2 regions of the Streptomyces sp. NPDC057877 genome follow, and region 1 is predicted to be linked to the other one. Evidence: riboswitches for the same ligand, from Rfam matches in the RefSeq annotation. Region 1 holds a riboswitch; the other holds the start of a gene.

What was found. Region 1 has a riboswitch for ZMP and ZTP ahead of ACFVQG_RS21395 (glycine hydroxymethyltransferase). Riboswitches for the same ligand answer to the same signal wherever they lie in the genome.
Region 2: linked by a shared signal. The riboswitch ahead of ACFVQG_RS13300 (bifunctional 5,10-methylenetetrahydrofolate dehydrogenase/5,10-methenyltetrahydrofolate cyclohydrolase) and the one ahead of ACFVQG_RS21395 (glycine hydroxymethyltransferase) in region 1 are both predicted to bind ZMP and ZTP.

The regions. Positions count from the first base shown of each region.
Region 1 covers NZ_JBHVMS010000006.1:621,126-631,722, reverse strand. The annotation lists gene ACFVQG_RS21415 (PP2C family protein-serine/threonine phosphatase) at 1-1,169, opposite strand, end outside; gene ACFVQG_RS21410 (RNA polymerase sigma factor) at 1,393-1,998, shown strand; gene ACFVQG_RS21405 (hypothetical protein) at 1,991-2,839, shown strand; gene ACFVQG_RS21400 (hypothetical protein) at 2,956-3,687, shown strand; gene ACFVQG_RS21395 (glycine hydroxymethyltransferase) at 3,716-5,164, opposite strand; ZMP/ZTP riboswitch at 5,209-5,296, opposite strand; gene rocD (ornithine--oxo-acid transaminase) at 5,436-6,641, shown strand; gene trpS (tryptophan--tRNA ligase) at 6,712-7,725, shown strand; gene ACFVQG_RS21380 (2'-5' RNA ligase family protein) at 7,909-8,499, shown strand; gene ACFVQG_RS21375 (decaprenylphospho-beta-D-erythro-pentofuranosid-2-ulose 2-reductase) at 8,493-9,269, opposite strand; gene ACFVQG_RS21370 (FAD-binding protein) at 9,303-10,597, opposite strand, start outside.
Region 2 covers NZ_JBHVMS010000004.1:382,984-393,580, forward strand. The annotation lists gene ACFVQG_RS13295 (hypothetical protein) at 1-706, shown strand, start outside; gene ACFVQG_RS13300 (bifunctional 5,10-methylenetetrahydrofolate dehydrogenase/5,10-methenyltetrahydrofolate cyclohydrolase) at 1,160-2,026, opposite strand; ZMP/ZTP riboswitch at 2,049-2,134, opposite strand; gene ACFVQG_RS13305 (hypothetical protein) at 2,342-3,448, opposite strand; tRNA gene ACFVQG_RS13310 (tRNA-Arg) at 3,862-3,934, opposite strand; gene ACFVQG_RS13315 (dynamin family protein) at 4,256-5,863, shown strand; gene ACFVQG_RS13320 (GTPase) at 5,867-7,990, shown strand; gene ACFVQG_RS13325 (single-stranded DNA-binding protein) at 8,171-8,656, shown strand; gene ACFVQG_RS13330 (Cys-Gln thioester bond-forming surface protein) at 9,016-10,380, shown strand; gene ACFVQG_RS13335 (hypothetical protein) at 10,387-10,597, shown strand, end outside.

The DNA of each region.
Region 1 (10,597 bases):
GACGGCGGCCACCACTCGAACATCAGGATCGTCGCGTCGTCGCGGAGCCGGTTGTGCTGGGCGTCCAGGATGGAGTGGATCAGACGGCGCAGCACCTCCGGGGCGAGTTCCCCCGCGGCGGTCGCCCGGATGATGGAGTCGGCGAAGCGCTGGAGGCCGAACTCCTCGCCCTCCCGGGTGCGCGCCTCGGTGACGCCGTCCGTGTACATCAGCACCCGGTCGCCCGGTTCGAGGGTGATCTCGTGGGTCTGCCGGGGCCGCCCGGCGAGCAGGAACGGCAGCCCCATCGGCGGGTCCGGCTGGCGCGCCATCTCGTCGATCATCGGCAGCTCGTCCCGGATCAGCAGCGGCGCCGGATGCCCGCAGTTCATCCAGCGCAGCACCCCGGTGGCCAGGTCCAGCTGGGTGATCACCCCGGTGCAGAACTGGTCCGGCAGCCACGCCGCCAGCGCGTCGTCGACGCAGGTCACCAGCTCGGGCAGGTTCGCCCCGGTGCGGCGCGCGTTGCGGCAGGCGGCCAGCGAGACGGCGGTCGTCAGGCCCGAGGCGAGGTTGTGGCCCATGGCGTCCAGCACCGCCGTGTGCAGGGTCGTCTCGGTGAGGGAGTGGTCGAAGGCGTCACCGCCGATGTCGTAGGCCGGTTCGAGCACGGCCGTCGACACCACGTGCGCGGTGCCGATCGTGCGCGGCGGCAGGAAGGCGCGCAGCATCTCGGCGGGCAGGTGCATCGGTTCGGTACGGGTCCGTCGTACGAAGGAGTCCTTGTACGCCCGCTTGGAGGTGATCATTATGGCCAGCAGCGAGGCGAGGGCCCGGCCGCGGCGCAGGACCACCGGGGTGAGCGCGGGCGCGTGCACGGCGAGCACGCCCAGCCGCTCGGCGCCGTCCAGCAGCGGGAACCAGGCCGTCATGCCGCCCGGGTCGGACTCCTCCACCCGGAGCGCCTGGGTGCGGTAGCACCAGCCCGCCAGGGTGTCGTCGATGGACAGGGCCGAGGCGGTGTCGGTCATCTTCAGCAGCTGACGCTGCTGGATGTCGGCGAGGTAGACCACGGAGTGCTGCAGCCCCAGGGCCGCGGAGCAGCGTGCGATGACCGTGCCCAGGTCCAGCGCGAAGTTGCCCGGATCGGCGAGGAACTCCTCCAGCATGCCGCCCTCGGGCGTCGGCATTCCCACCTCGTCTCCTTCCTTCGCGCCGCCCGTGCCAGGTGTGGTGCGCCGCACTGCAGTCTCACACCGGGGAGCGGGGGGCGCGCGGTGGCCGGGGCCGTGTGGGGTGGTGGCGGGGGTGCTGTGGAAAGTCGTGGGCGCCGGGTGGGAACCGGTGGGCCTTCGGCGGTGTACCAAGTGTGTGAGGACGCGGGAGGGGGGCCGCATCGTCGATGAGGCCGCGGTGATCGCACGCGTACGCGCCGGAGAGCCGGAGGCGTACGCGGAGCTGGTGCGCGCCCATACGGGCATCGCACTGCGGGCGGCCACCGCGCTCGGGGCGGGAGCGGACGCGGAGGACGTGGTGCAGCAGGCCTTCGTCAAGGCGTACTGCGCGCTGGGCCGGTTCAGGGACGGCGCGGCGTTCAAGCCGTGGCTGCTGTCGATCGTCGCCAACGAGGCGAGGAACAGCATGCGCACGGCGGCCCGGCAGCGCACGCTCGCGGGCCGGGAGGCGGCGTACGTTGAGGCCGAGCCGCTGATACCCGAGTCCGCGGACCCGGCGGTCGCCACCCTGGAGACCGAGCGCCGCGCGGCCCTGCTGTCCGCCCTGGAGCAGCTGGGCGAGGAACACCGCCTGGTCGTCACCTACCGCTATCTGCTGGAGATGGACGAGTCCGAGACGGCCGAGGCCCTCGGCTGGCCCCGTGGCACGGTGAAGTCCCGGCTGAACCGCGCCCTGCGCAAGCTGGGCCGACTGCTGCCGGACTTCGAGCCTCGGGGAGGACGGGGAGGACCTGAAGGACGGGGAGGACGGGGAGGACGGGAAGGGGGTGACGAGGGTGAGTGAGGGGCGCGAGCCGGACCGCGAGGGTGCCTCCCGGCTGCCGGAGGAGCTGCGGGCGCTGGGGCGGTCGCTGGACCGGCCCGGGGACGGCGCGGCGGAGTCGATGGTCGAGCGGGTGCTGGAGCGGATACTGGCCGAGCAGGTGCCGGTGCCGGAGCCGGTCGGCGGCGCCGCGGATGCCGGTGCGCGGCTGCGGCAGGTGCGGCGGTGGACGCGGGCGCGGTGGCGTTCGCTGACGGCGCTGCTGTGCGGGCTGCTGACGGTGCTCGTGCTCACGCCCCCGGTGCGGGCCGCGGTCGTCGACTGGTTCGGCTTCGGCGGCATCGAGGTGCGCTACGACCCCTCGGCGCCGCCGCCCACCCCCGCCGAGGTGCCCGGCTGTGGCCGGTCGGTGTCGCTGGCCCGGGCCGAGCGTGAGGCGGGGTTCCGGCCGGTGGTGCCGGACGCGCTGGGCGCTCCGGACGCGGTGTCGGTGAGCCGGGAGCCGCAGGGGCGGTTCCTGGTGACCCTGTGCTGGCGGGAGCGGGGGCGCACGATACGGCTGGACGAGCACCCGGCCCGCCTCGACGTCGGCTTCGCCAAGACGGTGCGGGAGCAGCCGCAGTGGCTCCAACTCGGCGACGACCCTTCGAATCCGGCCCTGTGGTTCGCCCGCCCGCACCGGCTGGCCTACTGGCTGGTGGACCCGGACGGCGACCTGTACACCCGCGTCAAGCGCACCGCGGGCCCGACGCTGCTGTGGACCCGTTCCGCCCCGGAGGGCGGCGTGGTGACGCTGCGGCTGGAGGGCGTGCCGTCGGAGGAGCGGGCGGTGGAGATCGCGAGGTCCGTTCCGCGGCCGTAGGAAGTCGGGGCGGGGTGGGAACCCCGGCGGGCCGGGCGGTGTACCAGAAGTGACACGCGGCCCGCGGACGGGCCGCGAGGGTTCAGGGGATCACTCGGCAGGGGGCTGGTATGGGCATGCTCGTGCGACGTGGGGAGAGCTGGTCGGCGCGTCAGCTGGCGTCGGTGGTGACGGCGTTGGTGCTGTCATGGCTGGTGGTGTGGTGGTGTGCGCCGGGCGCGGCGGCCGGTGGGCCGACGAGCGCGCTCGTGGTGTCGCCGGAGAGCCGTGAGACGGCGGCTCTGTACTACTCCGACAAGGAGTACGCCGAGTTGGACCGCCTGCTGGGCGAGCGGGCCGGGGGCAGCGCGGAGCGGCCCTCCGACTCCGAGCTGGTGAGGTCCAGGCAGATCAATGTCACCTGGATGGTGCACGACATAGACCCCTGGCGGATGAGCCGCGTCCATGTCCCCGCCGGGGGTTCGTCCCTCTGGATCCACACCTCGACCAACCCCCCGCAGTGGACCGGCGCCTGGCATCGCGCCAAGCAGCCCGCCGAGCTGCGGGCCCTGCTGGAGCGGCTCGGGGTGATGGGGACGGCCAAGGACCCGGCGGCGGCCCCGCCCGCACCCGAGAGCACCGAGACGGCCGCGGCGGGTCAGCCGGGCGGGACGGTCACCGCATCGCCCTCCCTGGCCGCCGCCTCCGCGACGGACGGCCGGGGCGGTGGGGACGACGGCTGGTGGTGGGCCCTGCCGGGCGCGGCAGCCGGTGCCGTACTGGCGTTGCTGCTGCGCCCGCTCGCGGTGAACCGCTCGCACCGGCCCCGGCCGGAGCCGGGACCGAGGCAGGAGCTACGGGATGTGTGACCGGATGCCCGACGGGCCCGGTGAGGGCTCAGCCGAGGTCGATCTCGGGGTACAGCGGGAAACCGGCGACCAGGTCGGTGGCCCGGCGGGAGATCTCGACGGCGGTCTTCGGGTCGATGACGTGCTGGGCCTTGGAGGGCGTGCCCTTGCTGGTGGTGCCGGGCTCGGTGGTGGTCAGGACGCGGTCGATGAGACCGGCGACCTCGTCCATCTCGGCGGTGCCCAGACCACGGGTGGTCAGGGCGGGGGTGCCGATGCGGATGCCGGAGGTGTACCAGGCGCCGTTGGGGTCGGCCGGGATGGCGTTGCGGTTGGTGACGATGCCGGACTCGAGGAGGGCGGCCTCGGCCTGGCGGCCGGTGAGGCCGTAGGAGGAGGCCACGTCGATCAGGTTGAGGTGGTTGTCGGTGCCGCCGGTGACGAGCGTGGCGCCGCGCCGCATCAGCCCCTCGGCCAGCGCGCGGGAGTTGTCGACGATGCGCTGGGCGTAGCCGCGGAAGGAGTCCTGCCGCGCCTCCGCCAGGGCCACCGCCTTGGCCGCCATCACATGCGGGAGCGGGCCGCCGAGGACCATCGGGCAGCCCCGGTCCACCTGGTCCTTGAGGGAGTCGTCGCACAGGACCATGCCGCCGCGCGGGCCGCGCAGCGACTTGTGGGTGGTGGTGGTGACGATCTGGGCGTGCGGCACCGGGTCGAAGTCGCCGGTGAGGACCTTTCCGGCGACCAGACCGGCGAAGTGCGCCATGTCGACCATGAGGGTGGCGCCGACCTCGTCGGCGATCTCCCGCATGACGCGGAAGTTCACCAGCCGGGGGTAGGCGGAGTAACCGGCGACGATGATCAGCGGCCGGAACTCCCGGGCGGAGGTCCGCAGCGCCTCGTAGTCGATGAGGCCGGTGGCGGGGTCGGTGCCGTAGGAGCGTTGGTCGAACATCTTGCCGGAGATGTTCGGGCGGAAGCCGTGGGTGAGGTGGCCACCGGCGTCCAGGGACATGCCGAGCATGCGCTGGTTGCCGAAGGCCTGGCGCAGTTCGGCCCAGTCGGCGTCGGAGAGGTCGTTGACCTGGCGGACGCCCGCCTTCTCCAGCGCGGGGGTCTCGACGCGCTGGGCGAGGACGGACCAGAAGGCGACCAGGTTGGCGTCGATGCCGGAGTGCGGCTGGACGTAGGCGTGGCGGGCGCCGAAGAGTTCCCTGGCGTGCTCGGCGGCGAGGGACTCCACGGTGTCCACGTTGCGGCAGCCCGCGTAGAAGCGGCGGCCGATGGTGCCCTCGGCGTACTTGTCGCTGAACCAGTTGCCCATCGCCAGCAGGGTGGCCGGGGAGGCGTAGTTCTCGGAGGCGATCAGCTTGAGCATCTCGCGCTGGTCGGACACCTCCTGGCCGATGGCGTCGGCGACCCGCGGCTCCACGGCGCGGATCACATCGAGGGCGGCGCGGTAGGCGGTGGACTCGGGGGAGAGGGGCTGGTCTGGCATGTCGGCCTCCGGTCGGCGTGGCTTTTCGGCGTGGTCACGGTTCACGGTTCGGCCCAGGCGCACGGCACTCGCTCTCGCAGGCCGCTCCCCGATGGTCGGTCCCATCCCAGCGCGCCAGTCACGGCCCATGGATCAGCCTACCGGGCACGCCGTACGGGCAGGTTCCCTCGTCCAGCATGCGAGCGTGGCGGGAAAGGGGTAGGCCTGGTGTGCCGACTCGCGTTCTGGATCACCCTCTGGCCGACCTTCCGGCTGACCTCGTGGAGCTGCCGTGACCGCTACGGAAGACCTCATCGCCGCCGCCGAGGCGCACAGCGCGCACAATTACCATCCGCTGCCGGTGGTCGTGTCCACGGCCGACGGGGCGTGGATGACGGATGTGGAGGGACGCCGGTACCTGGACCTGCTGGCCGGTTACTCGGCGCTCAACTTCGGGCACGGCAACCGTCGGCTGCTCGACGCGGCGCGGGCCCAGCTGCAGCGGGTGACGCTGACGTCGCGGGCCTTCCACCACGACCGGTTCCCGGCGTTCTGCGCCCAACTGGCCGAGCTGTGCGGCATGGAGACGGTGCTGCCGATGAACACCGGCGCGGAGGCCGTGGAGACGGCGGTGAAGACGGCCCGCAAATGGGGGTACCGGATCAAGGGCGTGCCCGCGGAGATGGCGAAGATCGTGGTGGCGGGCGGCAACTTCCACGGCCGCACGACCACGGTGATCAGCTTCTCCACCGACCCGGAGGCCCGCGCCGACTACGGGCCGTACACGCCCGGCTTCGAGATCGTGCCGTACGGCGATCTCACGGCGATGCGGCAGGCGCTCGCGGAGAACACGGTGGCGGTGCTGCTGGAGCCGATCCAGGGCGAGTCGGGGGTGATCGTCCCGCCGGAGGGCTATCTCCCGGCGGTGCGGCGGCTGACCCGCGAGCGGAACGTGCTGTTCATGGCGGACGAGATCCAGTCGGGCCTCGGCCGCACGGGACGGACCTTCGCCTGCGAGCACGAGGGCGTGGTGCCGGATGTGTATGTGCTGGGCAAGGCGCTCGGCGGCGGCATCCTGCCGGTGTCGGCGGTGGTGTCGTCGGCGGAGGTGCTCGGGGTGTTCCGGCCCGGCGAGCACGGCTCGACCTTCGGCGGGAACCCGCTGGCCTGCGCGGTGGCGCTGGAGGTGATCGCGATGCTGCGCTCCGGCGAGTACCAGGCGCGCGCCACCGAGCTGGGCGCACACCTGCACCGGGAACTGCACGCCCTCGCCGACACCGGCCGGATCACGGCGGTGCGGGGCCGCGGCCTCTGGGCGGGCGTGGACATCGCCCGCGCGTACGGCACGGGCCGCGAGGTCTCCGAGCGCCTCATGGACCGGGGCGTCCTGGTCAAGGACACCCATGGCTCGACGATCCGTATCGCGCCCCCGCTGGTGATCAGCGAGGAGGACCTGGACTGGGGGCTGGACCAGCTGCGGGTGGTGCTGGCGGGGTAGACCCGAGCGCCCCGTGGGAGGGGAATCCCCATGCCCCAGAAGGGCCGCGGGCAATGAGAGAATGATGAGCATGGCCTCTGACCGACCTCGCGTGCTCTCCGGAATCCAGCCCACCGCAGGCTCGTTCCACCTCGGCAACTACCTCGGCGCCGTCCGCCAGTGGGTGGCGCTCCAGGAGACCCACGACGCGTTCTACATGGTCGTCGACCTGCACGCGATCACGGTCCCGCAGGACCCGAAGGAGCTGCGGGCCAACACCCGGCTCGCCGTGGCCCAGCTGCTGGCCGCGGGCCTGGACCCCGAGCGGTGCACGCTGTTCGTCCAGAGCCATGTCCCCGAGCACGCCCAGCTCGGCTGGATCATGAACTGCCTCACCGGCTTCGGGGAGGCCAGCCGGATGACCCAGTTCAAGGACAAGTCCGCCAAGCAGGGCGCCGAGCGCGCGTCGGTCGGGCTGTTCACCTACCCGGTCCTCCAGGTCGCCGACATCCTGCTGTACCAGGCCAACGAGGTGCCGGTCGGTGAGGACCAGCGCCAGCACATCGAGCTGACCCGCGACCTCGCCGAGCGGTTCAACGGGCGCTTCGGTGAGACCTTCACCATCCCCAAGCCGTACATCCTCAAGGAGACGGCGAAGATCTACGACCTCCAGGACCCGTCGATCAAGATGAGCAAGTCGGCGTCCACGCCGAAGGGCCTCATCAACCTCCTCGACGACCCCAAGGCCACCGCGAAGAAGGTCAGGAGCGCGGTCACCGACACCGACACCGTCATCCGCTACGACGCGGAGAACAAACCCGGTGTGAGCAACCTCCTCTCCATCTACTCCACCCTCACCGGGGCGGGAATCGGCGAACTGGAGGAGAAGTACACGGGGAAGGGCTACGGTGCGCTCAAGACGGACCTCGCCGAGGTCATGGTCGACTTCGTGACGCCGTTCCGGGAGCGCACCCAGCAGTATCTGGACGACCCGGAGACGCTCGACTCGATCCTGGCCAAGGGCGCGGAGAAGGCCCGCGCCGTCGCCGCGGAGACGCTGGCGCAGGCGTACGACAAGGTGGGCTTCCTCCCGGCCAAGCACTGAGCGCCGGAGCGGTCCGCCTCTCACCCCCCCACACCCGTGCACCAGCGCGCCACGGTGCACCGGACAGCGCTGCACATCACTCCGGCTGCGCCTGCCCCGAGCATGGCCGTGGCCGTACAGTCGAAAGCCGGACGGCCGTACCAGCGGCCGCCCCTGCTCACCACCAGGACGACAGGAGACGACGTGGGGACCGTAACGATCGGGGTGTCGATCGCGGTCCCGGAGCCGCACGGCAGCCTGCTCCAGCAGCGGCGCGCGGGCTTCGGCGACGCCGCGGCTCACGGCATCCCCACGCATGTCACCCTGCTGCCGCCGACGGAGGTCGACGACGCGCTGCTGCCCGCGATCGAGACGCATCTCACCGAGGTCGCGGCGGCCGGGCGCCCCTTCCCGATGCGGCTGTCCGGCACCGGCACCTTCCGGCCGCTGTCACCGGTGGTGTTCGTGCAGGTCGTGGAGGGCGGCGACGCCTGCGCCTGGCTCCAGAAGCAGGTCCGGGACGCCTCCGGGCCGGTCGCCCGGGAGCTGCAGTTCCCCTACCACCCGCATGTCACCGTGGCCCACGGCATCCCCGAGGAGGCCATGGACCGGGCCTACGAGGAACTCGCCGACTACGAGGCCGAGTGGCCCTGCACCGGGTTCGCCCTCTACGAACAGGGCGCCGACGGTGTGTGGCGCAAGCTGCGGGAGTTCACCTTCGGCGGCCCGGTGGTGCCCCCGCAGGCCTCGGCGCCCGCGGAACGCGGCAGCACCCAGCGCGCCGACCGCTACTGAACCGGCAGCCGCCGGAACACCCCGCGGGGCAGGTGCCGCAGCGCCGACATCAGCAGCCGTAGCGAGCCCGGCACCCACACCGTCTCCGAGCGGCAGCGCAGCCCCAGCTCGATGGCCGTGGCGACGGCCTCCGGGGTGGTGGCGAGCGGCGCCTCGGGCAGACCGCCGATCAGCTTCGAGCGGGCGGCTCCGGGACGCAGCACCACTCCGGGGCGTACGACCATGACGTGCACGCCGGTGCCGTGCAGCGCGTCGCCCAGGCCCTGCGCGAAGGTGTCCAGGCCCGCCTTGCTGGAGCCGTAGATGAAGTCGGCGCGCCGGGCCCGCTCACCGGCGACGGACGACAGCACCACCAGGGAGCCATGCCCCTGCGCCTGGAGTGCGCGGGCGCTCACCAGGCTCGCGGAGACCGCGCCGGTGTAGTTGGTCTGCGCGACCCGGACCGCGCTCGCCGGGTCCCGCTCGTCGTGCGCCTGGTCGCCGGGGACACCGAAGGCGAGCAGCACCAGGTCGACGTCGCCCTCGGCGAAGACCTTGCCGAGCACCGTCTCATGGGATTCCGGGTCGAGGGCGTCGAAGGCGACGGTGTGCACCTCGGCACCCCGCGCGCGCAGTCGTCCGGCCGCCGCTTCCAGGGCCGGGGAGGGGCGCCCGGCCAGCCACACCGTGCGGGTGCGGCGGGTGATCAGACGGCGGGCGGTGGCCAGGGCGATCTCGGAGGTACCGCCGAGCACGAGCAGGGACTGGGGCAGACCGAAGGCGTCCTTCACGACGACAACTCCTTGGCGGGGGGAGGGAAGAGGTCAGAGACCGAGGCGGCGGGACAGGTCCGAGGTGAACAGGGCGCGCGGGTCCAGTTCCGCGCGCAGGGCGCGGAAGTCGGCCAGGCGCGGATACATCGCGGCGAGCAGGTCGGGCCGCAGCCGCGCGTCCTTGGCCAGGCAGACCCGTCCGCCCGCCCGGGCGACCTCCTCGTCCAGCGCGTCGAGGAACGCGGCGAGTCCGGGCAGCCCCGGGGGCAGATCGAGGGCCAGCCCCCAGCCGGGCACGGGGAAGGACAGCCAGCCCGGGTCGGCCTCGCCGAAGCGGGTGAGGACCGCCGGGAAGGACGGGCAACGGCGCCCGGACACCCAGCGCACGATCCGGCGCAGGGTCTCCTCCTCGCCGTAGGGGAGGGCGAACTGGTAGCGGACGGCGCCGCCGCGGGCCCCGTCCCCCGGGCGGAAGAAGGCGGGGACGCGGGCCCCGTCCCCCGGGTGGAAGAAGGCGGGGACGCGGGCCCCGTCCCCCGGGTGGAAGAAGGCGGGGACGCGCTGGAGGCGGCCGGTGCGGGCGCGGGGTGCCGCGCGGTACCACAGCTCGTTGCGCAGGCTCATGGCGTGGCGGCCGAGCAGGCCCGCCGGAAGCCGGGGGCGGGTGCGGAGGGCCGCCCCGGGGGCCAGTGCGTCCCGCCACGCGCGCGTGCCCCCGCGCAGGGCCGTCGGCGGTGCGTGGTCGGCGCGGGTCAGCACCGCGCGGCCCGTCGCCGCGCCCCGCGCCAGCGGGTCGATCCGGGCGGACGTGTACGGGTGGCCGGTGGCGGTCATCCGGGTCAGCAGATCGTCGAGGTCGGTGGCGCGTTCGGTGTCGACGGACATCAGGGCCGTCTCGACCGGCTGGAGCCGCAGGGTCGCGGTGAGGATCACCCCGGTCAGGCCCAGGCCGCCGGTGGTGGCGTCGAACAGGTCGGTGCCCGGGAGCGCGCTCACGATCCGGCCGTCCGCGGTGAGCAGTTCCAGCGCCAGCACATGGCGGGCGAAGGAACCTGCGACGGGATGGTTCCGGCCGTGGACGTCGGCGCCGATGGCCCCGCCGACCGTCGTGGAGCGGGTGCCGGGCAGTACCGGCGGGAACCAGCCGAGCGGCAACAGCGCCTCCGCCAGCCGGTGCAGGGGCACGCCCGCGTCGCACAGCACGGTCCCGTCGTCGGCGTCGACGGCGTGGATGCGGTCCAGGCCGGTCATGTCGAGCACCGCGCCGCCCGCGTTCCGCGCGGCGTCCCCGGGGGCCCGTCCCAGGCCCCGCGCGATGCCCCCACGGGCCCCGCAGCGCTGGACGG
Region 2 (10,597 bases), on a different contig from region 1:
TCAGCTGCGCGTTCCCTGGGAACAGGTCGACCGCTGGCTTGAGAGAGAACGCCGCTGGAAAGAACTCAGCGCTGCTACACCTTCTCGTGATGTTCCCGAACGCCGTGCGGTGGACACCGTCTTCGAGGTCTGCCCGTGGGACGAGCTGGCGAGGGTCGGCTATTCGCGGCACGGCGACGGCGTCTTGTACGTCTACGACGTGACGGCGTTCGCCGAGGCGCTGGAGGAGAGTGCCGAGTTCCTCACTGGTGATCCGTTGACGGTGTTTCACGATGACGGGAGTGCGGAGGCGCCCTGGTCGGCGACCCTGGCGTGCGCTCGCAAGGGCGCCACCCTGCACGCCGAGCAGGTCATGGCAGAGGTGGCACGCGAGGAGCAACGGGCTCAAAGGGAAGCGATCTACGGCTCGTACACCCCGGGGCGGGGCAAACGGGAGGGGCATCACTTCAGCCCCGAGGTCTGCGCCCAGGCCGACAGGGAGTTCAAGCCTGCCCGAGACCTCGTACGGCAGTGGTGCGGTGCGCAGGCAGTCGAGCCCGATGCCGAACTTCACATCCTGCGGGCGGAGGTCGTCAGGCTCGGCAGGATCGTGGAGCAGGCCGTCGGCATGCTCCGGCAAGCCGGCCGGGAGAAGGACGCCACGAAGATCGAGGCACAGTTCGAGATCCCAGTGGCGGAGTTCCGCAGGATGCAGCCGCCCGGCTGACCCATCCACGGGACGATATGCGCGCTTGGTCGGCGACAGTATCGTCCGCGGTATGCGAGCAGGAGACAGAGATGGCCAAGGAGCCCCTCACCGAGCGGCAGTCTCCACGTCGACCAGAGCCCAGTCGTGGGCGTAGTCGGCCATGTCGGGCACATCGAAGGAGGTGGAGACGAGACTCATGACGGCAAGGATGATCTGATATCCAGCGCCCCTTCAACCCGTATGCCGATTTGCCATCGTTTGGATGGCTGCAACGAGGCGGTCCTACGACGTCGACCGCTGAACCGGCGGGACCACCGGGCGCTGACGCATCCGCAGGCCACGCCTTCTCGGCGGCTTACCGCCCTCACAGGCAGCGAGCCGCCATCAGCAGAACCGCCCGCCAGGCCGACACGCGGGCTCTCGCTCCGAGCGACGACCTTGCTGACACGGCATCACCGGGCTGGCGAGGCGTCAGCGACGCTGCATGCCGAGCTGGCTCGCGGCGGCTTCCACGGTCTGCGCGAGCAGGACGGCAATGGTCATCGGCCCAACGCCACCGGGAACCGGAGTGATCAGACGAGCTCGGGTGAGGGCGGTGTCGTAGTCCACGTCTCCGACGTTGCCCGGGTTGTAGCCGGCGTCGATCACGACCGCGCCGGGTTTGACGTCCTCACCGCGGATCAGCCGAGGCCGTCCCACGGCTGCTACCACGACATCCGCTTCCCGGACGATCGCCGACAGGCCAGCCGTGCGGGAGTGGCAGTACGTGACCGTCGCGTCCTTGGCGAGCAGGAGCATCCCGGCCGGTTTGCCGAGAATCGCGCTGCGGCCCACCACGACGGCGTGCTTGCCGGCGAGTTCGACGTCGTACGCTTCCAGCAACCGCATGATCCCGCCCGGAGTGCAGGACACGAATCCCGGCAGCGCGAAGCTCATCGCGGCGAAGGAATGCATCGTCACCCCGTCGACGTCCTTCTCCGGAGCGATGGCCTCGAACGCCGCTCGCTCGTCGATGTGCGGGCCGCAGGGGTGCTGCAACAGGATCCCGTGCACTTCCGGATCGCTGGACAGGCCCGCGAGGGTGTCGATCAGTTCGGCGGTCGTGGTGGCGGCGGGCAGACCGATATGCCGGGACTGGATGCCTGCCTTCGCGCACCGCGCCCGTTTCATGCGGATGTACGTGGCCGACGCGGGATCCTCTCCCACCATCACCGTCGCCAGGCAGGGACTGGTCCCCGCTCGTCGTGAGATCTCTGCCGCCTTGGCAGCAGCCTCTTCGACGATGCGTTTGGCGAGGCTGGTGCCATCCATGAGCTGGGCCGTCTGAGTCGCGGACATCGTTGCCCTCCAGGCGTTGCTGACCACTCGCCCAGGCGCACGGCAACGACGTCTCGTCAGACCGCTCCCCGGTGGTGCTCCACCTCAGCGCCAGTCACGGCCCACGCTGAACTGTAGTAGACGCAGCATGCTCACACCCGACCAGCGTGCTCGGCCGGGAGCGACCTGCGAAGGCGCACCTCCTGCAGTGACGTCATGTCACGTGAACATCCCAGACGCGCTTCCACCTGTCGGATACCTCCCGAACTCACAGACAGATGCTGCAGGAAGTGAACGAAGCCAGGCGGGTGGCGCTGTCCGCTTGCCATGCGGCGGCTAGAAGATGTCGACCGATGCATCCTGCGTGAGGTTCTCGAGGATCGTGCGTATCCACGGGCTGCGAACGGCTGGTAGCCGGACCAAGGTGTGCTCGAACGTGCCCCGGTCGGCCCGGAACAGGTAGTTGGGGCGCGGAGGGAGCGGGTCGTCGCGGAGTACGTCCTGGGGTATGCCGCCCGACGCGGGAACAGGCAGGTACGGCTCGGGGGAGACCAGCCACAGCCACACCCCCAGCGGCAGGGGCACCGGGTACGCCGATGCCGCCGGGCCGGCGGGGGTCCAGGTCTGACCCGTCTGAGGATGGACCGGTACGAGGAGGATGTCGACTCCCGCACTGGCGGAGGGTTCTCCCGGTCCGGCCAGGACGGCGTGCCGCGTTGGCGGGGCTGCGGGCAGCAAGGCGTCGAGCGCGCGTTGGAACACGTCCGCGGTCAGACCGCCCGGGACCTTCACGGGCTGCCCTTTGGAGGCCACCAACAGGTGGGCGAGCGCCTGGCCGGCTGCCGCCTCCCATTGAGGACTCCACGACCAGTAGTGACTCGACCCAGACCGTCCTCCCCATGTGCCGATCGGCTCGAACGGGGGCGTGCGCTCCGCCCTCTCTGCCAATTCCGTCCAGGAGAACGGCGCGGTGCGGACGCCGTCGACGAGGACGCGGCGCACGGCGTCTGAGCTGAGCCGCACTGCCTGCCAGAGCGAGCAGTCGTCGACCCTTGTTGCTACGGGCAGGTCGCACGCCTCGCAGGCCATGTTGGGCCCCTCGGCCCCGTCGAGGCCACAGCAGGCACCGCCGCGTTTCTCGGGAATCAGCCGGGTACCGCGGATGTCACCGGGAGCAATGACGATTGCCCCGGGCGTGTTGTCGGACAGGGCGTAGACCGGCGCGTAGATGCCGCGTGCCTCCGCCTCGCCCGGATCGATCTCGTCCCCCATCCGCCATGGCCCTCCCCATGGGTCCGGGTCCACGGCAAACGTCCCTGCCTCCATGAGTACCGGTAGTTGGACCCCATTCCCGTACTTCTGACGGGCATGGGACGGAAGGGAGACCTGGGACAAAGGGACTGTCAGCTCGACACCGCAACGCGCACAACTGAAAACGAACAAAGGCACCCTCCGTAAGGGATACAGCTGCATGGTCGCAGCTCAGAGGTGGCCCGCCAACGTGTTTTCATCCGTCTGGCAATGGCACCTGCCACAGTCAGGGAGCGTCGACGCAGCGGGGGTGAGTGCCAGCCGCCGCCGATGACGCGGGCGCACGTCTGCGCGGCCGAGGGCGATGCTTGTGGGCCGACCACAGACCGTGGCGTTGGTGAGCGGTTCGACGGCAAGAGAGCGCACCGAAACTTCGGGAAGTCTTCGGGAAGGGCACCCGCCGAGGGCCGGACGAGATCGTCTCCAGCCGGACACCAGCCAGCTCCGCCCGAGGATCCACCCGCACCCGCGAAGCTGCTCGGCCGGGCCCGATAAACGGCCCTGAACAGCAAAAATGCCCTCCCGATGGGAGGGCGGAAAGAGGGCGCCCCCGGCAGGACTCGAACCTGCGGCCAAGCGCTTAGAAGGCGCCTGCTCTATCCACTGAGCTACGGGGGCCTGGTGTGGTGGCCTCTGTCGTGGTGCCCGGGTGTGGGCTGATCCTTGACGCTGCCGGGGACAAGGATAGGGCTCCCGGATCCATGTCCCTGTCGCTTCGCCTCCGTGGCTCGATGTGGAGGTTCGGTGAAGCGGTCCTGATAATCGCAGGCAGGTACGAATCGTGCAGCGCTTTTGGCGTCCCGCGTCCCGGGTGTTGTGCACTCGTTATGCCTCGGCTGTGGCCATGTCCCGGTCGCCCCTTCCGTCCCTTGTGTTCCATCGGCGCGCAGACATGTCTATATGCTTCAGAATTCCCCTAAAATTGGGCATTCTTCACATGTGGTGACCTTGGACGTACGGCCTCAGCTGCTCGACGCACTCTCCGCCCTGCGCGACCGTGTCGCCGCCGCACGCTTCCCGCTGCCCCTGGCGGGGGCCCCACGCGCGCGTGCCAACCGCGACGAACTGCTCGCGCAGCTCGACGACTACTTGGTGCCCCGGTTGAGGGAAACCGAAGCACCATTGCTGGCCGTCGTGGGGGGCTCCACCGGCGCGGGCAAGTCGACGCTCGTCAACTCCCTCGTGGGGCGGCGGGTCAGCGAGGCGAGTGTGCTGCGGCCCACGACCCGGACGCCGGTGCTCGTCTGCCATCCGGAGGATCATCACTGGTTCAGCGGCATGCGCGTACTGCCCGACCTCACGCGCGTGTGGGTGCCCCAGCGCGAGACAGGCGACGATCTCCTCCTCCCCGGGGAGGACCCGATGCGGGTGCTCCGGATCGAGACCGCCGACACCCTGCCGCCCGGCCTCGCCCTCCTCGACGCCCCCGACATCGACTCCCTGGTGGCCGACAACCGTGTCCTCGCCGCCGAGCTGATCTGCGCCGCCGACATCTGGGTCATGGTGACCACGGCCGCCCGGTACGCCGACGCCGTGCCCTGGCATCTGCTGCGCACCGCGAAGGAGTACAAGGCCACCCTCGTCACCGTTCTCGACCGCGTCCCCCACCAGGTCGTCTCCGAGGTCTCCCGGCAGTACGGGGCGCTGCTCACCAAGGCCGGACTCGGCGACGTACCCCGCTTCACCGTGCCCGAGCTGCCCGAGTCCGCCTGGGGCGGCGGACTCCTGCCCGCCACCGCCGTGGCGCCGCTGCGGACCTGGCTCCTCCACCAGGCCCAGGACGCGGGCGCCCGCCAGCACGCCATGGCCCGTACGGCATACGGCGTCCTGGACTCCCTCAAGGCCCGCATGCCCGAGCTGGCCGGTGCCGCCGCCGCGCAGTACGCCGCCGCGCTCCGGCTCACCGGCGCCGTCGACACCGCCTACGACAGCGAGCACGCGCGCGTACGGGGCCGGTTGCAGGCCGGTGCCGTACTCGCCGGTGACGCGCTCAAGCGCTGGCGCGCCTTCCCTCTCGACTGCACCGCTGGCGAACTCCTCGACGCCCTCGGCGAGAGCCTGTGCGAGCTGCTGCTGTGCGCCGTCACCGCCGCCGACGAACGCGTCGACGACGCCTGGCGGCGCGAACCCGCCGCGGACGCCCCGGAACTCACCGCCCAGGAGCCGACCACGGAGCCCGTCGAGCACCGCATCGGGATGACCGTACGGCGGTGGCGGCGCGAGGTGGAGGAGTACGCCGAGGAAGAGGTGCGCGAGCTGGACCGGAGCGTCGCGCCCGACCCCGAGGTGATCGCCGCGCTGGTCGCCACGGCCCTGCTGGGCGGTCGCCGGGCGCGCACCGCGGGCGAGGGGCTCGCCGAGCGGATCGGCGCCCACGGCGCGCTGCGGCTGCGCGACCGCGGCGGGCGGCTGCTCATCGACTGCCTGGACCGGGTGATGAACACCGAGCGCGAGCGCCGTCTCGCCCCGCTGGACGCGCTCGAGGTCCATCCGGAACCGCAGGCCGAACTCATCGCCGCGCTGTCCGTACTGCAGAAGGAGAGGTGACCGGTGACCGCCGTCACTGACCAGGACCACACGGAGCACGCCGATCACACGGAGCACAGGGATCACAGCGATCACACCGAGAACGTCGATCGTGCCGTGGAGACGGAGGCGGAGGTGGAGAAGGAAGCAGAGACGGAGAAGGAGCCGGAGCGCGAGGAGCCCGGCTCCGGCAGCGGGGACGGCGTACCTGCGGAGGGTGGCATGGGGGAAGAGGAGAGCCCAGGGGCGGCGCGCAAGGACAGCCCGCGCGTGACGGAGCGTCCGGCCGACCGGCCCGCCGAGCCCCGCCCCATCCCCGATCCCCCCTCCTACCGCCCTACGGTCCGCCCGCCTGAGCCTCCCGCCGACCGCCAGGGCAAGACCCGTACGTCGACCAGTACGGCCCCTCAGGGGGACGCCGAGGACTCGGCGGAGGCCTGGGACGACGGGCTGATCGCGCGGCGGGTGAACGAGGACGCGGAGGCGCCGGAGACGGCAGCCGTGGTGGAGACCCGGACGCCCGGGCCGCGGACCGTGCCGCCGCTGGCGTACGACGGGTCGCTGCGGTCACGGCTGGACGCCATGCGCGAGCTGGTCGGCCTGTCCCGGGCGCGGCTGGACGGCCGGACGCTCGGCGAGGCGGGCCGGGTGCTCGACGAGGCCGCCGCGCGGCGCAGGCTCTCCGGACAGCACACCGTCGTCGCCATCGCGGGCGCGACGGGCAGCGGCAAGTCCCAGCTGTTCAACGCGCTCGCCGGGGTGACCATCTCGGAGACCGGCGTACGACGGCCCACCACCGCCTCGCCCATCGCGTGCAGTTGGAGCGACGGCGCCGCGAGCCTGATCGACCGGCTCGGCATCCCCGGGCGGCTGCGCCGCCGCCCCGTGCAGAGCCCGGAGGCGGAGGCACAACTGCGCGGGCTCGTCCTGGTGGACCTGCCCGACCTCGACTCGGCGGCCGTACAGCACCGGGAGCAGGCGGACCGGGTGCTGGCGCTGGTGGACGCGATCATCTGGGTCGTCGATCCGGAGAAGTACGCCGACGCCGTACTCCACGAGCGCTATCTGCGGCCCATGGCCGGTCACGCGGAGGTCATGTTCGTCGTCCTGAACCAGATCGACCGGCTGCCCGGGGAGGCCACCGAGCAGGTCCTCGACGATCTGCGGCGGCTGCTGGACGAGGACGGCATCGCCCTGGGGGAGTACGGCGAACCGGGCGCGACCGTGCTCGCCCTGTCCGCGCTCACCGGGGACGGCCTCGGGGAACTGCGCGAGGCGCTCGGCCAGTTCGTCGCGGAGCGCGGCGCGGCGGCCCGGCGGATCTCCGCCGACCTGGACGCCGCGGCCGTACGGCTGTGGCCGGTGTACGCCACGGGACGGCGTACGGGGCTCAGTGAGCGCGCGCGGGACGAGTTCTCCGCGCGGCTCGCGGACGCCGTCGGTGCCACCGCCGCCGGTGAGGCCGCCGAACGTGCCTGGCTGCGCAACGCCAACCGCGCGTGCGGTACGCCGTGGCTGCGGCTGTGGCGCTGGTACGAGGAGCGTCGGGAGCCGTCCACGGGCCGGTTCCCGCAGCGCCCGCAGCCGGAGGAGGAGGTCACCGCGCGGCAGCGCGTCGAGCAGGCGGTGCGGACGGTGGCCGACCGGGCGTCGGCGGGGCTGCCCGCGCCCTGGGCGCAGGCCGTGCGGGAGGCCGCCGTACGCGGCTCGCAGGGGCTGCCGGAGGCGCTGGACGAGCTGGCGTCGCGGGCCGGGTTGCCGCCGGGTCGGCCGCCGCGGCCGGGCTGGTGGCCCGCCGCGGTGCTGGTGCAGGCGTCGATGACGCTGCTTCAGGTGATCGGCGGGCTGTGGCTGGTGGGGCAGATCGTGGGGTTCATGTCGCCGAACCTCGGGGTGCCCGTGCTGCTGATGGTGCTCGGGATCGTCGGCGGGCCGATCGTCGAGTGGAGCTGCAGGATGGCCGCCCGGGGACCGGCACGGCGGTACGGCCTGGAGGCGGAACGGCGCTTGCGGGACGCCGCGGCCGGGTGCGGGCGGGCCCGGGTGCTCGATCCGGTGGCGGCTGAGCTGCTGCGGTACCGGGAGGTGCGGGAGCAGTATGCGCGGGTGATGGGGGCGGAGGTGGTGGGGGCGGCCGGGGGGAGGTGAGGGGGCCGCCGGGCCCCTGCCCTTGTGGGCGCGTCACCCGTTCGGGTGGCGGAGTTTTCCACAGGTGGGGAGCGGTCCACAGCGCTCAGCGGGCCCGGCGCGGCGGAGGCAGTCTGGCCTTGCGGCGATCGCGACGGACGCGGTCGCCTCGGCAGACACAGCCGCATGGAGGGGACAGCGATGAACGAGACGGTGATCTGCGTGGTGGGCAACGTGGCGACGCAGCCGGTGTACCGGGACCTGGCGTCGGGACCTTCGACGCGCTTCCGGCTGGCGGTGACCGCGCGGTACTGGGACCGGGAGAGGAGCACCTGGACGGACGGGCACACCAACTTCTTCACGGTGTGGGCCAACCGGCAGCTCGCCACCAACGTGTCGGCCTGCCTCTCGGTGGGCGATCCGGTCGTCGTGCAGGGCAGGCTGAAGGTACGGACGGACGTGCGCGAGGGTCAGAACTGGACCTCGGCGGACATCGACGCGCTGGCGATCGGCCATGACCTCGCCCGGGGCACCTCGGCCTTCCGACGCGCACAGGCGAGGAGCGACACGGCAGCGGCCTCGACGACGCGGCAAACGGAACCCAACTGGGAGACACCGGCGCCCAGTTCGGAGGACCGGGAAAGGCAACCGAGTCAACAGGCCCCGGAGCCAGCTCTGGTGACGTGAAGTCGGCTCCCCCGTGACCGCCCAACCGCCGTCGCCCGAACTGCGGCTTATCGACGAATGTGCACCGAACAACCCGCAGTGATTTGTCGATAAGCCCTGCTCGCGGGGGGTCCCCGCGATAACGATTCCGATTCGGATCGGTTGGCTGACGGGCTCACGGGGAAGCGCGGCGCGAGCCGTACCTAGGATGCCGGAAATAGCTCTTGGGGCTACTGATTCTGCTGGTGGGACCGCACCCCCACGTCAATGGGTCCTGCTCGAAGGGGAATTACGTGCTTTCTTCGTCCTCCACGCCGTCCCTGCCGTCGGCGCCGTCCGCTCCGTCCACCCTGCCCGGGCAGTCGGCGCGCAGACAGCGGATGGCTCGCCGTGCCGCCGGGGCGGCGCTGGTCGCCGGGCTCGTCGCCACCGGTGTGACGGTGGGCGCGGGCTCGGCCGCCGCCGAGGACGGGACGGCCCCCACCCGGGGCGGGGCGACGGCCACCATCGGCGGCCTGAAGACGTACGGCGGTGCGGTGGTCCACACCGAGGGCGGGGACCTGGACGTGTCGGCGGGCCTGTTCGAGATGTCCGTCGAGGGCGGCGGCACCCTGCAGACCTACTGCGTCGACCTGCACAACCCCACGCAGAAGGACGCCAGGTACCACGAGACCCCGTGGAGCGGCACGTCCCTGGGCGCCAACAAGGACGCGGGCCGGATCCGCTGGATCCTGCGGCACTCCTACCCGCAGGTGAACGACCTCGCGGCGCTGGCGCGGAAGGCGGGCATACGCGGCGGCCTGACCGAGCAGGACGCGGCGGCCGGTACGCAGGTGGCCATCTGGCGGTACTCCGACGGCGCGGACGTCGACGCCGTCGACGCGGAGGCGGAGAAGCTCGCCGACTACCTGGAGAAGAACGCCCGCGACCTGACGGAACCCAAGGCCTCCCTCACCCTCGCCCCGCCCGCGGTCTCGGGCCGCCCCGGCGAGCTGCTGGGCCCGGTGACGGTGGACACGGACGCCGACACGGTCACGGTGAGCCCCCCGGCGGACGCCGTCACCAGCGGCGTACGCATCGTCGACGCGAAGGGTGAGCCCGTCACCTCCGCCGCCGACGGCGACCGGCTGTTCTTCGCTGTGCCGAAGGACACCGCGGACGGCTCGGCGGACCTCACCCTGACCGCCACCACCACCGTCCCGGTCGGCCGCGCCTTCGCCTCCGAGAGCCGTAGCCAGACCCAGATCCTGGCTGGTTCCAGCGAGTCGACGGTGTCGGTGACGGCGCGGGCGACCTGGGCCTCGGCGGGCGCCATACCCGCCGTGTCCGCCCGGAAGAACTGCGCCGAGGGCGGCCTGGACATCACCGCGTCCAACGTCGGCGACGAGGACTTCACCTTCGAGCTGATGGGCATCGAGCACAGCATCGCCGCGGGCGAGACCCGCACGGTGACGGTCCCCCTGCGGGAGGACCAGCCCTACGACTTCACGATCACCGGCCCCGGCGGCTTCGAACAGCGCTTCACCGGCGTCCTGGACTGCAAGACCCAGGGCACCGACACGGGCATCACCACCCAGACGCTCAACGAGCCCAGCCCGACCGTCTCCACCCCCACCGACGACGACCTGAACCTCGCCGCCACCGGATCCTCCAACGCCACACCGTTGATCGCGGGCGCGGCCATCGGGTTCGTGGTGATCGGTGGGGCGGCGCTGGTAGTCGTACGCCGCAGGAACGCTCAGTAGGCGACCTTGCCCCCCGCCCTCTCCACCGCGGCAGGCCTCGGGCTCCCGGCCCTCGCCGCCGTGGCGAGTTGGAGCAGCCTCCTGCTGGTCGTGCAGGGCCGGGTGGTCCCCGGCTGGTGGCTGAGCGCGGCCCTCCTGACCCTCTCGCTCCTCCTCCACCGGACCCTCACCCGACGCGGCACGGAGGCCCCGGGCCTCCCGCCCAAACGGGCGGCAT